DNA from 2 places in the Variovorax sp. R-27 genome. Region 2 is predicted to be linked to the other one. Evidence: predicted binding sites of a transcription regulator. Region 2 holds the regulator's gene; the other holds the start of a gene.
What was found. The regulator LexA, encoded in region 2, represses DNA repair genes until DNA is damaged. The targets are predictions, from matches to a motif close to ACTGTATNNNNATACAGT.
Positions count from the first base shown of each region.

Region 1: a site for LexA is predicted at 4,506-4,523, ahead of recA (recombinase RecA). Genes of this name have one in related genera too.

Region 1 covers NZ_CP183984.1:6,865,274-6,872,240, reverse strand. The annotation lists gene ACN9MV_RS32350 (SET domain-containing protein) at 32-670, shown strand; gene ACN9MV_RS32345 (biotin--[acetyl-CoA-carboxylase] ligase) at 673-1,488, shown strand; gene ACN9MV_RS32340 (sporulation protein) at 1,494-1,691, shown strand; gene ACN9MV_RS32335 (sensor histidine kinase) at 1,705-3,147, opposite strand; gene ACN9MV_RS32330 (response regulator transcription factor) at 3,203-3,874, opposite strand; gene ACN9MV_RS32325 (MarR family winged helix-turn-helix transcriptional regulator) at 3,938-4,423, opposite strand; gene recA (recombinase RecA) at 4,570-5,676, shown strand; gene recX (recombination regulator RecX) at 5,719-6,177, shown strand; gene ACN9MV_RS32310 (polyketide cyclase) at 6,161-6,589, shown strand; gene ACN9MV_RS32305 (mandelate racemase/muconate lactonizing enzyme family protein) at 6,599-6,967, opposite strand, start outside.
Region 2 covers NZ_CP183984.1:3,792,374-3,799,340, reverse strand. The annotation lists gene ACN9MV_RS17790 (MFS transporter) at 1-854, opposite strand, end outside; gene ACN9MV_RS17785 (D-2-hydroxyacid dehydrogenase family protein) at 851-1,858, opposite strand; gene ACN9MV_RS17780 (hypothetical protein) at 1,949-2,314, opposite strand; gene lexA (transcriptional repressor LexA) at 2,453-3,136, opposite strand; gene ACN9MV_RS17770 (asparaginase) at 3,210-4,175, shown strand; gene adk (adenylate kinase) at 4,224-4,880, opposite strand; gene kdsB (3-deoxy-manno-octulosonate cytidylyltransferase) at 5,015-5,788, opposite strand; gene ACN9MV_RS17755 (Trm112 family protein) at 5,785-5,967, opposite strand; gene lpxK (tetraacyldisaccharide 4'-kinase) at 5,948-6,967, opposite strand, start outside.

The DNA of each region.
Region 1 (6,967 bases), 3.1 Mb from region 2:
GTGTGCATATTCAAACTAACAGACTTCGGCGATGCCTTCCAAATCCCCACTTTCCGCCGGTCGCCGAATCCAGACGCGGCGCTCGAATGTCCATGGCAACGGCGTGTTCGCCGTGCAGGACCTGGCCGAGGGCGAAACGCTGATCGAATACAAGGGCGAAGTCATCAACTGGAAGGAGGCGCTGCGCCGCCATCCGCATGACCCGGCCCAGCCGAATCACACCTTCTACTTTCACATCGACGACGGGCGTGTGATCGACGGCAACGTCAAGGGCAACGCCGCCCGCTGGATCAACCACTCGTGCGAGCCGAACTGCGAAGCCGACGAGGTCGATGGGCGCGTTTATATCAAGGCGCTGCGCAACATCTCCGCCGGCGAAGAGCTCAACTACGACTACGGCCTGATCATCGATGAGCCGTACACGCCGAAGCTTCTGTCCGAATTTCCTTGCTGGTGCGGCTCGGAGCAGTGCCGCGGCACGCTGCTGACGCCCAAGGACGATGAGGACGAAAAGAAGAAAAAGAAGAAAAAGAAGAAGGCTGAAAAGAAAAAGGCCGAGAAGAAAGAAGCCAGGAAGGCGGAAAAGAAGGCCGACAAAAAAGCCGAGAAGAAATCCGAAAAGAAGGCGGAGAAAAAATCCGCCAAGAAGGAAAAGTCCGCCGAGGACTGACCATGAGCAGCAGCACCTCGGCCGCCTGGTTCGAAGACCGGATCGCCGCGTCGGTCGCTCCGCTGCTGCCCGGCTTCGCGGTCGAGGCCGTGGCCGAAATCGATTCCACCAACACCGAGCTGATGCGCCGCGCGCGCGCCGGCCGCATCGAGCCCGTGCTGCTCGTGGCCGAGCGCCAGACCGCGGGGCGCGGCCGTCTCGGGCGGCCCTGGCAGAGCGCGCCGCAGCAGGAAGAATCGGCCTCGTTGACCTTCTCGCTCGGCCTGCCTCTGGCGCCTGCCGACTGGTCGGGCCTGTCGCTCGCCGTTGGTGTCAGCGTGGCCGAAAGCCTCGATCCCTCGGGCGCACACAAGGTCGGCCTCAAGTGGCCCAACGACGTGTGGGTGAACGACTGCAAGCTGGTCGGCATCCTCATCGAAACCGCGCTGCCGTCCGCCGGCCGCGCCGATGCGCCGCGCTATCTCGTGATCGGCATCGGTATCAACATCGGCGCGCGCGAAGGCGACGGCATGCGTACGCCGCCGGCCTGGCTGCGCCAGTGGCACCCCGAGGCCAATGCGCCCGAAGTGCTGCGCGAACTGGCCGAGCCGTTGGTGCGCAGCGTGCTCGAATTCGAGGCCAGGGGCTTCGCGTCCTTTGCCGAGCGCTTTGCAGCACGCGACGTGCTGCGGGGCCGCGAAGTGGTGCTCAGCGACGGCACCGCCGGCCTGTGCGAAGGCGTGGCCTGGGGCGGCGAGCTGCAGGTGCGCACCGACGCCGGCCTGCAGCTGATTTCCAGCGACGAAGTGAGCGTGCGCCCTCGCGGCATGACCCTCTGACACGTATGAAGCTGCGCCTGCTCCTCATCGTCCTGCTGCTGGCCAATGCCGGCTATTTCTTGTGGGCGCGCGGCGATCTTGCCGGCTTCGGCCTGGCTCCGGCCGCGCTCAACGAGCGAGAGCCGCAGCGCATGTCGCGCCAGATCCACCCCGAGTGGCTGCAGATCCGCAAGGAAGCGAAGCCGGGCGCGCCTGCGCCCTGACTTCCCTGGTCAATCAAGGTGCCGCTTCGCCCTCGAAGCGCACTGTGAACAGCGCGCCCGGCGGCTGCTTGCCGGGATGCGCATCCTCCAGCTTCACTTGCGCGCGATGCTGGTTCGCGATCTCCAGCACGATCGGCAGCCCCAGCCCCGAACCGTCGGCCTCGTTGCCGAGCACGCGGTAGAAGGGCTCGAACACCAGCTCGCGGTCGACCTCGGCGATGCCGGGGCCGTTGTCCTCCACCTGCAGCAGCAGCACGTGGCCGAAGGGGTCGGCCAGCACGCGCACGGTGATCAGGCCAGGGCGCTCCGGCGTCGAGGGCGTGTAGTTGATCGCGTTGTCGACCAGGTTGCGCACCAGCTCTTTCAGCAGCGTCGCGTTGCCGTCGAACATTACGCCCGGTGCGCCGGCTTCCGCGCCGTCGTAGCCCAGGTCGATGCGCTTCTCGATCGCGCGCGGCACGGCCTCGCGCACCACCTCGATGGTGAGCTTCGCCAGATCGCAGGGCTGGTGGTGCGCATTGGCGCTGTTGCCTTCGGCGCGCGCCAGCGACAGCAGCTGGTTCACCGTGTGCGTGGCGCGCTTGCTCGCGCGGCCGATCTGCTTGAGCGATTGCTTGAGCTCGTCGGCATTGGCGCCTTCGCGCTGCGCCAGGTCGGCTTGCATGCGCAGGCCCGCGAGCGGCGTCTTCAGCTGGTGCGCCGCGTCGGCCAGAAAGCGCTTCTGCGTGCCGATCGAATCGTTGAGCTTGTCGAGCAGTTCATTCACCGACGACACCAGCGGCACCACTTCCAGCGGCACCGACGATTCGTCGAGCGGGCTCAGGTCGCCCGGGCGCCGCTCGCGGATGCGTGCCTCCACCACCGACAGCGGCTTGATGCCGCGCACCAGCGCCAGCCAGATCAGCAGCACTGCCAGCGGCAGGATGGCGAACTGCGGCAGCAGCACGCCCTTGATGATCTCGGCCGCGAGCACCGACTGCTTCTCACGCGTCTCGGCCAGCTGCAGCAGCGTGGGCGGCACGTCGTCGGTGCCGCTGGCGATCCACATCGAGGCCACGCGCACTTCCTTGCCATGCAGGGCGCTGTTGTGCAGGAACACCTGGCCGGCCGGCAGCGGCTCGTCGAGGCCGGGCATCGGAATGTCGCGCTCGCCGCTCAGCAGCGTGTCGTGGCCGTCGAGCAGCTGGTAGTACACGTGGCCGGCGTCGTCGGCCCGCAGGATCTCGCGCGCCGATTGCGACAGCACGAACTGCGTATGCCCTTCCTTCACCGTCACCAGTTCGGCCAGGGCCTTCACGTTGTGTTCGAGCGCGCGGTCGAAGGGCGCGTTGGCAATGCCCTGCGCCACCAGCCAGGTGACGCCGATGCTCACCGGCACCAGCAGCAGCAGCGGCGTGAGCATCCAGTCGAGGATCTCGCCGAAAAGCGAGCGCTGCGCACGCTGGAAGAGCTTCATCGCGCCGAGTCCTCCGGCGTGCCGCCGCCCGCGCGTGGCGGCTGCCGCGTCGTCGTCACTGGATCTTTTCGAGGCAGTAGCCCAGCCCGCGCACCGTCGCGATGCGCACCGGCCCCTTCTCGATCTTCTTGCGCAGGCGGTGGATGTAGACCTCGATGGCGTTGAGGCTCACCTCCTCGCCCCATTCGCACAGGCGGTCGACCAGCTGGTCCTTGCTCACCAGCCGGCCGGCGCGCTGCAGCAGCACTTCGAGCAGCCCCAGTTCGCGCGCCGACAGCTCGATCATCTTGCCGTCGATGGTGGCCACGCGGCCGGCCTGGTCGTACACCAGCGGGCCGTGGCGGATCGCGTTGCTGGTGGTGCCCATGCCGCGCCGCGTGAGGGCGCGCACGCGCGCTTCGAGCTCCTGCAGGCTGAAGGGCTTGGCCATGTAGTCGTCGGCGCCGTGGTCCAGGCCCTTGACGCGTTCCTCGACGCTGTCGGCCGCGGTGAGCACCAGCACCGGCAGCTGCGAGCCGCGCGCGCGCAGGCGCTTGAGGATCTCGATGCCGTGCAGGCTGGGCAGCCCGAGGTCGAGGATCAGCAGGTCGAACTCGTCATGGGTCATGAGCGCGGTGTCGGCCTGCGAGCCGTTCGCCACGTGGTCGACCGCCGCGCCCGAGGTGCGCAGGCTGCGCAGCAGGGCATCGGCCAGCACCTGGTCGTCTTCGGCAATCAGAATCCGCATGCGTCACCTCCGGCCTGTTCGAGCGCCGAAACGGCGCCGTTCACATTTGTCTCTGGGGCGAGTCTAGCCCGCTGTGTAGGCTTCCAGTCCGATGGTTACCACGGTGGCGATCTCGTCGCCGACGCTGCTTCGGAACTCGCTCTCGGCCTGCGTCACCGCGCTGCGGAAGGCGTCTAGCCAGGCCAGCCCGTCGGCGGTGAAGAGCACGCGCCGCGCCCGCGCGTCGAGCGGATCGGGCCCGCGCGTGACCAGCCCCCAGGCCTCGCACTGGTCGACCAGCGCCCCCATTGCCTGCTTGGTCATGCCGGCGCGCTCGGCCAGCTCCGTGAGGCGCGAGCCCTCACGCGCCAGGTGCCGCGTGATGTGGATGTGCGCCGCGCTCACCTGCGCGCGCGCCGCGAGGTTCGACAGCGCCAGCGGCACGTCGACGTCGTGCGCCATCAACTCCAGCACGCGCTCGTCGAAGCGGCGCATGGCGTGGCCGAGCAGGCGGCCCAGGTGGGTCTGGCGCCAGGCATCGGGGTCGGTCGGGAAAGCGGCTTCAGCCATGGCGGCAAATGGTAAAGCAAACTGACCAAAAAATGGGTTTACGCCAACCCATCAGCCCCTACACTACTGTTCAAGCATCCAGCCTGTAGTTAAAAGCAGATCGGATGAAACCCAACACAAACCGTTGATTTTCAAGGAATTTCCACATGGACGCAGTCGTCAAGGGCGCAAGCATCTCGGTCGCCAACAGTGAAAAAGCCAAGGCGCTGCAAGCCGCGCTGGCCCAGATCGAAAAGCAGTTCGGCAAGGGCACGATCATGCGGCTCGGCGAAGGCGAGGCGCTCGAAGACATCCAGGTGGTCTCCACCGGCTCGCTGGGCCTGGACATCGCGCTGGGCGTCGGCGGCCTGCCGCGCGGCCGCGTGATCGAAATCTACGGCCCGGAATCGTCGGGCAAGACCACGCTCACGCTGCAGGTCATTGCCGCCATGCAGAAGCAGGCCGGCACCTGCGCCTTCGTCGATGCCGAGCACGCGCTCGACGTGCAGTACGCCCAGAAGCTCGGCGTGAACCTGTCCGACCTGCTGATCAGCCAGCCCGACACCGGCGAGCAGGCCCTTGAAATCGTCGACTCGCTGGTGCGCTCCGGCGCCGTCGACCTGATCGTCATCGACTCGGTCGCCGCGCTCACGCCCAAGGCTGAAATCGAAGGCGAAATGGGCGACTCGCTGCCCGGCCTGCAGGCCCGCCTGATGAGCCAGGCGCTGCGCAAGCTCACGGCCACGATCAAGAAGACCAACTGCATGGTCATCTTCATCAACCAGATCCGCATGAAGATCGGCGTGATGTTCGGCTCGCCCGAAACCACCACCGGCGGCAACGCGCTGAAGTTCTACGCCTCGGTGCGCCTGGACATCCGCCGCATCGGCACCATCAAGAAGGGCGACGAGGCCATCGGCAACGAAACCAAGGTGAAGGTGGTGAAGAACAAGGTCTCGCCCCCGTTCAAGACGGCGGAGTTCGACATCCTGTTCGGCGAAGGCATCAGCCGCGAAGGCGAGATCATCGACATGGGCGTGACCGCCAAGATCGTCGACAAGTCGGGCGCCTGGTATGCCTACAACGGCGAGAAGATCGGCCAGGGCCGCGACAACGCCCGAGAGTTCCTGCGCGAGAACCCCGAGCTGTCGCGCGAGATCGAGAACAAGGTGCGCGAGTCGCTGGGCATCCCGCTGCTGGCCGCCGATGCTGGCGCCACGCCAGAGAAGCCGCAGAAGGCTGCCAAGGCCGAGAAGGCCGACAAGGGCGAATAAGCCAGAGCGCGGCTCCCCGGGGGCCGCGCGAGCGACCCCCGAATGGCATTCAACGCCCCGTCCCTCAAAGGCCGCGCACTGCGCCTGCTGAGCCAGCGCGAACATTCGCGCGCGGAGCTGGAGCGCAAGCTGGCAAAGCATGAAGAAGAGCCCGGCACGCTGGCGAAGGCGCTCGATGAGCTGGCAGCGAAAGACTTCATCAGCGAGCCGCGCGTGGTGGCCTCGGTGCTCAACCAGCGCGCTGCCCGCTCGGGCGCGCTGCGGGTAAAGCAGGAGCTGCAGGCCAAGGGCATCGCGCCCGAGGCCATTGCCGAAGCGATAGCTGGTCTGCAGGAAACAGAAGTCGAACGCGCCACGGCCCTGTGGCGCCACCGCTTCGATGCGCCGCCCGCCGATGCGAAGGAGCGGGCCAAGCAGATGCGATTCCTGATGGCGCGCGGTTTTTCGGGCGCCGTCGTGTCCAAGGTACTCAGGAGCGATTTCGATGAAACCGACGAATGAAGACCACGCCGCGCAGTCCCGCGTCATCACTCAGCGCGTGCAGTGCGAATGGCGCCGCGCCTATGTGCTGGCGGCAGATCCGAAGCGCTTGCCCGACTGGGCCAGCGGCCTCGCCAAGAGCGCGCTGGTGCCGCATGGCGACCACTGGATCGTGCGCACGCCCGAGAGCGGCGAGGCCCGCATGCGCTTCGCGCCGCGCAACGATCTCGGTGTGCTCGACCACTGGGTCGCGCCCGAAGGCGTGCCCGAGGTCTACCTGCCGTTTCGCGTGATCGGCGTTGCGCCGGACGCCTGCGAGCTGCAGTTCACGCTGCTGCGCCAGCCGCACATGGACGATTCGGCCTTCGAGCGCGATGCGCAGTGGATCGCCCGCGACCTGCAGGCGCTGCGCAACCTGCTCGAAGCAGACTGACTGACAGCCTCAGCCGCGCACCACGATCGGAGCGAACTTGCGCCGCGCCTTCAGCTGGTCGGCATCCCACTCGATGCCCAGCCCCGGCGTCTCCGGCGCCACCGCATGGCCGCCTTCGATGCGCAGCCGGCTCGTCGTGAGGTCGTCGAGCTGCGGGATGTATTCCACCCAGCGCGCATTCGGCACCGCCGCGCACAGGCTCACGTGCAGCTCCATCAGGAAGTGCGGGCACATCGCGATGTTGTGCGCCTCCGCGAGGTGCGCAATCTTCAGCCACGGCGTGATGCCGCCCACGCGCGCCACGTCGGCCTGCACGATGGAGCAGGCGCCCTGCTGGATGTATTCCGCGAACTGCGAGGGGTGGTACATCGATTCGCC
Region 2 (6,967 bases):
AGAAGGCTCGAGGCGATCAGCACGGTCGTGATCAGCACCATGCGGCCGGCACCCACGCGGTCGATGTACCGGCTGACCACCATGTTGCCGATCAGCCCGCAAACGCCGAACAGCGCCCACATCACGCTCAGCGTGGTGGCGTCGGCGCCGAAGCTCTGCTTGAGGATCGGCCCGAAATAGCTGAACAGCACGAACTGGCCGGCGCCCTGCAGCGCCGTGACCGACACGATGCCCATCAGCACAGGGCTGCGCAGCACACGCAACCATGCTTCGGCGGTCAGTGCGGCAGGGCGGATGCCGCTCGGCAAGGTGAGCCAGATAGATGTCGCGCTCGCGACACTGAGCGCCGCGATTGCCATGAATGCCATGCGCCAGCCCAGATGCCCACCGATCAGCGCGCCGATGGGCAAGCCCAGCACCGATGCCATCGACCAGCCGAGGAAGACGAAGGTGACGGCGCGCCCGCGATGCTCGGGCGGCACCAGCATGCCGGCGCAGGCCGCAGCCTGGGGCGTGAAGATGGCCGGCGCGATCACTGTGAGCATGCGCACCGGCAGCAATGCACCGAAGCTCGGCATCAGCGCGCAGAGGACGTGACCGGCGGCGTACCAGAGCAGGGTGATGGCCAGCAGCTGCCGACGGTCCCAGCCCGCGACCGCGGCGGCCAGCAACGGAGCGCCGATGCACATTACCGCCGCGGCAGCCGTGATCAGTTGCCCTGCGGTGGCGACCGTGACCGAGAGCGATGCGCTGATTTCATTGAGCGTGCCGGGCACCACCATCACGCCCGTGCCGATCACGAAATTGCCAACGAGCAGCGCCCAGAGCGCACCCTGTGGCGCCGGCCGGCTCACCGGCGGACCTGCAGCGCGCCGGGATTCACGATGTTCGTGGGGTTGCCGTTGATGTAGCTCACGACGTTGTCGAAGGCCTGCCCGAAATAGCTCTCGTAGCTTTCCTGCTCGACGTAGCCGATGTGCGGCGTGCAGATGCAGTTCTCGAGGCGCAGCAGCGCGTGGCCTTGCAACGGCGGTTCGCTTTCGAACACGTCGATGGCGGCCAGCCCGGGGCGGCCGCGGTTGAGTGCGGCGAGCAGGGCGTCGGCTTCGACCAGTTCGGCGCGCGAGGTGTTGACGAACAACGCCGTCGGCTTCATGCGCGAGAGGTCTTCCAGCGTGATGAGGCCGTTGGTTTCTTCGTTGAGCCGCAGATGCACCGACAGCACGTCTGCAGCGGCGAAGAACTCGTGGCGGTTCTGCGCGACCTGGAAGCCGTCGGAGCGGGCCTTGGCGCAGCTGGCTTCACGGCCCCAGATCACAACCTGCATTCCGAAGGCCTGCCCATAGCGCGCGACCAGCTGGCCGATGCGGCCATAGCCCCAGATGCACAGCGTCTTGCCCTTGAGCACCGAGCCGAGCCCGAAGTTGGGCGGCATCGAGGCCGACTTGAGGCCTGACTGTTGCCAAGCACCGTGCTTGAGGTTGCTGATGTACTGGGGCAGCCGGCGCATGGCAGCCATGATGAGCGCCCAAGTGAGCTCCGCAGGCGCTTGCGGAGAGCCCGAGCCTTCCGCCACCGCCACGCCACGCTCGGTGCAGGCTGCGACGTCGATATGCCCGGCGACGCGCCCGGTCTGCGAGATGAGCTTGAGCTTGGGTAGCTTCTCGATCAGCTGGCGCGAGATATGGGTGCGCTCGCGGATCAGCACGATCACGTCGGCATCCTTGAGGCGGACCGATAGTTGCCCGATGCCTTTCACCGTGTTGGTGTAGACCTTGGCCGCGTACGCGTCCAGCTTGGCGGCGCAGCGCAATTTGCGCACGGCGTCCTGGTAATCGTCGAGGATCACAATGTTCATGGCGTGCCATTGTGCCTCGCAGCATTGGAATGTCGTGCCCGTGAACGTTTGGATACCCGCCCCCACAGCCGCTCGCAGGGGTGTTCGGGCTCAATGCAGGCGTGTCGAGCGCGGTGCCGTGGCCATGGTTTCGGCGGTTTCGAGTGCTGCTAGCCGGTCGAGTTCGGCGCAGACGTCGGCCATGCGGCCAGAGATCACGACGCGGTTGCTGTGCTGCTGGCCCTTGCCGTCGACCACGCGGACCACGCGCAATGGGCGCGCCGGTGCTGTGGGCGTTGCAGTGCCGCTGGAGCGGGCAGTGCAGGCGGGGCGTACTGCCACATAGCGCAATCCGGCCGAGGTTTCAGCTGCGTCGAGGTGATCCCTGCGGTGAGGGCGGCGTGCCGGCATCAGGCGGCTGGCCAGCGATTGCAGCGGCATCCAGAAATCAGCGATGGCGAGGAGGGCGATTCCCATGTGAACTCCAAAAAAGTATGAGGTTGAACACAGGCAGGATTTCTTGAATCGGCCGCGACAGGGTGATGGCGACTCTTCGCCATACGCCCGCCACCTGTTGCTGCCGGATGGGGTGCTGCGGAAAGCAGGCCGTGAGGCCTACATCAGCATGGTGTTGCGGATGAGCCCCACTGCGAGGCCTTCGATTTCGAACGGCTCGCCGGGCTGGACGATGATGGTCGGGTAGTCGGGGTTCTCGGCGTGCAGCTCGATGACCTGCTTGTTGCGCTTCAGGCGCTTGACGGTCACTTCGTCACCCAGGCGCGCGACCACGATCTGGCCGTTGCGCGCTTCCTTGGTGGCTTGCACCGCGAGAAGGTCGCCATCCATGATGCCGGCGTCGCGCATCGACATGCCGCGCACCTTGAGCAGGTAGTCGGGCTGGCGCTGGAACAACGTGTTCTCGACGTAGTAGGTCTGGTCGACGTGCTCTTGCGCGAGGATGGGGGAGCCGGCTGCGACGCGACCGATGAGCGGCAACGCCAGCTGGGCCATGCCGGGCAGCGAGAGCGAGAACTGGCCGCCCTCGCGGTGGCGCGTTTCATTGAGAGAGCGCAGGGCGTCGCCCTTGAGGCGGATGCCCCGGGAAGTGCCGCTGACCAGCTCGATGACGCCCTTGCGGGCTAGTGCCTGCAGGTGCTCTTCGGCGGCATTGGCCGACTTGAACCCGAGCTCATTGGCGATTTCGGCGCGCGTGGGTGGCGCACCAGTGCGTGCGATGGCGCTCTGGATGAGGTCCAGGATCTGCTGCTGGCGGGCTGTAAGCTTCACGGCGAACTGCATATGTGGTTCCTTGCGGCACTGGCTAGATATCCAGTACCTGTATTTTTAACCAGTTTTTAAAAGTTGACAAGCCATGGTCAATTCCTCTTCGCCTGAAGTGCGCCGTCGTGTGGTGGTTTTGGGAACGGGCGGCACCATTGCCGGCAGGGCAGCCAGCAGCGGCGACAACATCGGCTACACCGCCGGGCAGGTGGGCGTGGCCGATCTGTTGGGCGGGATCGAGGCGCCCGAGGGTGTATCGCTGGAAGCAGAGCAGGTGGCGCAGGTCGACAGCAAGGACATGTCGTTCGACATCTGGCAGCAGTTGGCCCGACGCTGTGCACACTGGTTGGCGCAGGCCGACGTGGCGGGCGTGGTGATCACGCATGGCACCGACACGCTCGAAGAGACGGCGTTCTTCCTGCACTCTGTGCTGGCGCCGTCCAAGCCCGTGGTGCTCACCTGTGCGATGCGCCCGGCCACCGCGCTGGCGCCCGACGGACCGCAGAACGTGCGCGACGCCATCAGCGTTGCCGCGACGGAAGGCGCACGGGGCGTGACCGTGGTGTGCGCCGGCGCAATCCACAGCGGCATCGATATCCAGAAAGTGCACACCTACCGACTCGATGCTTTTGCTTCAGGTGATGCGGGGCTGGTCGGCTACGTCGAGGAAGGAGAGGTACGCCGTGTCCGGGAGTGGCCCGAGGGATCGGCGTCGCAGGCGTCGAAGCTCTTCGAGGCGACCACCGTGCAGTGGCCCCGCGTCGAGATCGTCATGAGCCATGCCGGCGCCAGCGGCGCTGTGATCGACGCGTTGCTGCAGTCCGGAGGAGCCGATCCCGTGCGTGGACTGGTGCTTGCTGCCACCGGCAACGGCACCTTGCACCATGCGTTGGAGGCCTCAGCGCTCAAGGCGCAGGACGCGGGCGTTGCGGTGGTTCGAGCCACGCGCTGCGCGAACGGACGGATACTGTCGAAGACCGGCGATCAGCTCCGCGATGCGGGTGCGCTGACGCCCGTGAAGGCGCGCATCGCGCTGATGCTGGAACTGCTGGGGTGAAAACAAAACCGCCCCGTTGAAGGGGCGGTTTCGGAAATCAGATCAGGATCAGCTGCTCAGTGCAGCCAGCGCACGCTGCGTGATCTCGTCAACCGTGCCCACGCCCTTGATGGCACGGTACTTCGGCGCGGCGGCCGGGTCGGTCTTGGCCCAGGCGGAGTAGTAGTCGACCAGCGGGCGTGTCTGCTGGCTGTACACGTCGAGCCGCTTGCGCACGGTTTCTTCCTTGTCGTCTTCGCGCTGGATCAGGTCTTCACCGGTCACGTCGTCCTTGCCTTCCACCTTGGGCGGATTGAACTTGACGTGGTAGGTGCGGCCCGATGCCGGGTGCGAGCGGCGGCCGCTCATGCGTTCGATGATGTCGCCGAAGGGCACGTCGATTTCGAGCACGTAGTCGAGCTTGACGCCAGCCGCCTTCATGGCGTCGGCCTGGGGGATGGTGCGCGGGAAACCGTCGAACAGGAAGCCGGCTGCGCAATCGGGCTGCGCAATGCGTTCCTTGACGAGATTGATGATCAGGTCGTCACTGACGAGAGCGCCTGCGTCCATGACGGCCTTGGCCTGTAGCCCGAGCGGCGTGCCGGCCTTGACGGCGGCGCGCAGCATGTCGCCGGTCGAAATCTGGGGAATGCTGTATTTCTGGCAAATGAAGGCCGCTTGCGTGCCTTTGCCCGCCCCGGGCGCGCCCAGCAAAATTAGTCTCATGGTGTCCTCGGACGGTTCTTAGATTTTGTGTCGCGCCGAGCGTCGGCCCGAGGGCTGGGCAAGGCGGAGTTGCGTCGAGGATAGCACGCGTGCCCTCGAAGAATTCCAGCCGCCCGCGCAGGCATGAGGGCGCCTCAGGCGGGGGGCGCGGCGGCGAAGACGGCGCGTACGCGCGCCAGGTCTTCGGGCGTGTCGATGCCCGGCCCGGGCGCGACATGGCTCACGTGCACCGCGATGCGATGGCCGTGCCACAGCGCGCGCAGCTGTTCGAGTGCCTCGGTCGCCTCGACGGGAGCCGGTGGCAGCGACGGAAACTGCCGCACGAAGCCCGCGCGATAGCCGTAGATGCCGATGTGGCGCAGTGGGGCAGGGGTGGGCAGTACCGCAGGCGCCGAGCCGTTGGCGGAGCCGTCGCGCCACCACGGGATTGGTGCGCGGCTGAAGTACATGGCGTTGCCCTGTGCATCGAGCACGGTCTTCACCACGTTGGGGTTCATGAAGTCGCCGACAGAGTCGATCTCGTGGGCGGCCGTGCTCATCGCGGCTTCCGCATGGGTGGCCAGCGTGGATGCCACGGCGTCGATCAGCGCGGGGTCGATCAGCGGCTCGTCGCCTTGAACGTTGACGACGATGTCGTCGCCGTCAAGGCCCAGCAGTTCGCAGGCCTCGGCCAGCCGGTCGGTGCCGCTGGGATGATCTTGACGAGTGAGGATGGCCTCGACACCGTGCGCCTGGCATGCCGCAATGATGGATGGATCGTCGCCGGCGACCACCACGCGCGCCGCGCCGGATTCGCTGGCGCGCTGCGCCACGCGCACCACCATGGGCACGCCGGCGATGTCGGCCAGGGGTTTGTTGGGAAGCCGTGTCGACGCCAGGCGCGCCGGCACCAGAACGGTGAAGCTCACAGCCCGAGCTCTTCGTCGGAGAGCGTGCGTGCTTCGTTTTCGAGCAGCACCGGAATGCCGTCGCGCACCGGATAGGCAAGGCGCGCGCTGCGCGAGCAGAGCTCCTGCTTCTCGGGGTTCCAGGTCAGCGGCCCCTTGGTGACGGGGCAGACGAGCAGTTCAAGCAGCTTGATATCCATCGAGCGATGATAGCTTTGCGTCGAGCGCGGCGAAGAAATCCGCGGAGGGCGCGAACTCCAGCGGCACGGCCAGCGCATCGGGCGCCTTGCGCCACAGTTTGATGGCGTCTTTTTCGGTGCAGATGAGGGTATGCGCAGTGCCAGCAGGGCGCTGCCAATCCTCGAAATCGAAGTGATCGGGCAATGCAATGGTGTCGGCGAGCGTCAGGCCGCGCGCGCGCAGCATGTCGAAGAAGGCCTCGGGCCGTGCGATCGCCGCCAGCGCGGTCACGGGCTGGCCCGCAAGGGCAGCCAATGGCACACGCTTCCCGTCACTGCCCAACGCATCGTGCGCGAGAGCCCGGGTGGCCGTATAGCCCCCGGCAAAGGCCGGCTGTGCCCCGCTGTGCAGCACCAGATCGCATCGGCGTGGCCAGGCTTCGCGCAACGGCCCCGCGGGCAGTCGCCAGCCGTTGCCGATACCCCGGTCGTCGAACACGCAGATCTCGATGTCGCGCGCGAGCGCCAGGTGCTGCAGTCCATCGTCGCTGACGATGACCTGCGTGGCCGGATGCCGCTCGAGCAGCGCCCGCGCAGCATCGATGCGCTGGCGTGCCACGAACACCGGCGCCCTTGTTGCATGGTGAATCAGCGCAGGCTCGTCGCCGACATCCTGCGGATCGCTGTCGCCGAGCACTTCGCGGCAGTCATCGGTGCGGCGGCCGTAGCCGCGCGACACCACGCCGAGCCGAAATCCTCGCTCTCGCAGATGTCGCACAACGGCCATCACGACCGGAGTCTTGCCGGCCCCGCCCGCAATCACATTGCCGACCACGATCACCGGGACGCGCACACGCTCAGTCCGCAGCCACCCCACGCGATAGAGCCAGCCACGCACAGCGAAAAGCGCAGCGTAGATGAGCGACAGCGGCCACAGCAGGCAAGCCAGAGGGCCGCGACGCAACCAGGCGTTCTGCAGCCGCGAAGCCGACGGCGAACCCGTGTTGCCGCTGCTGCTGTC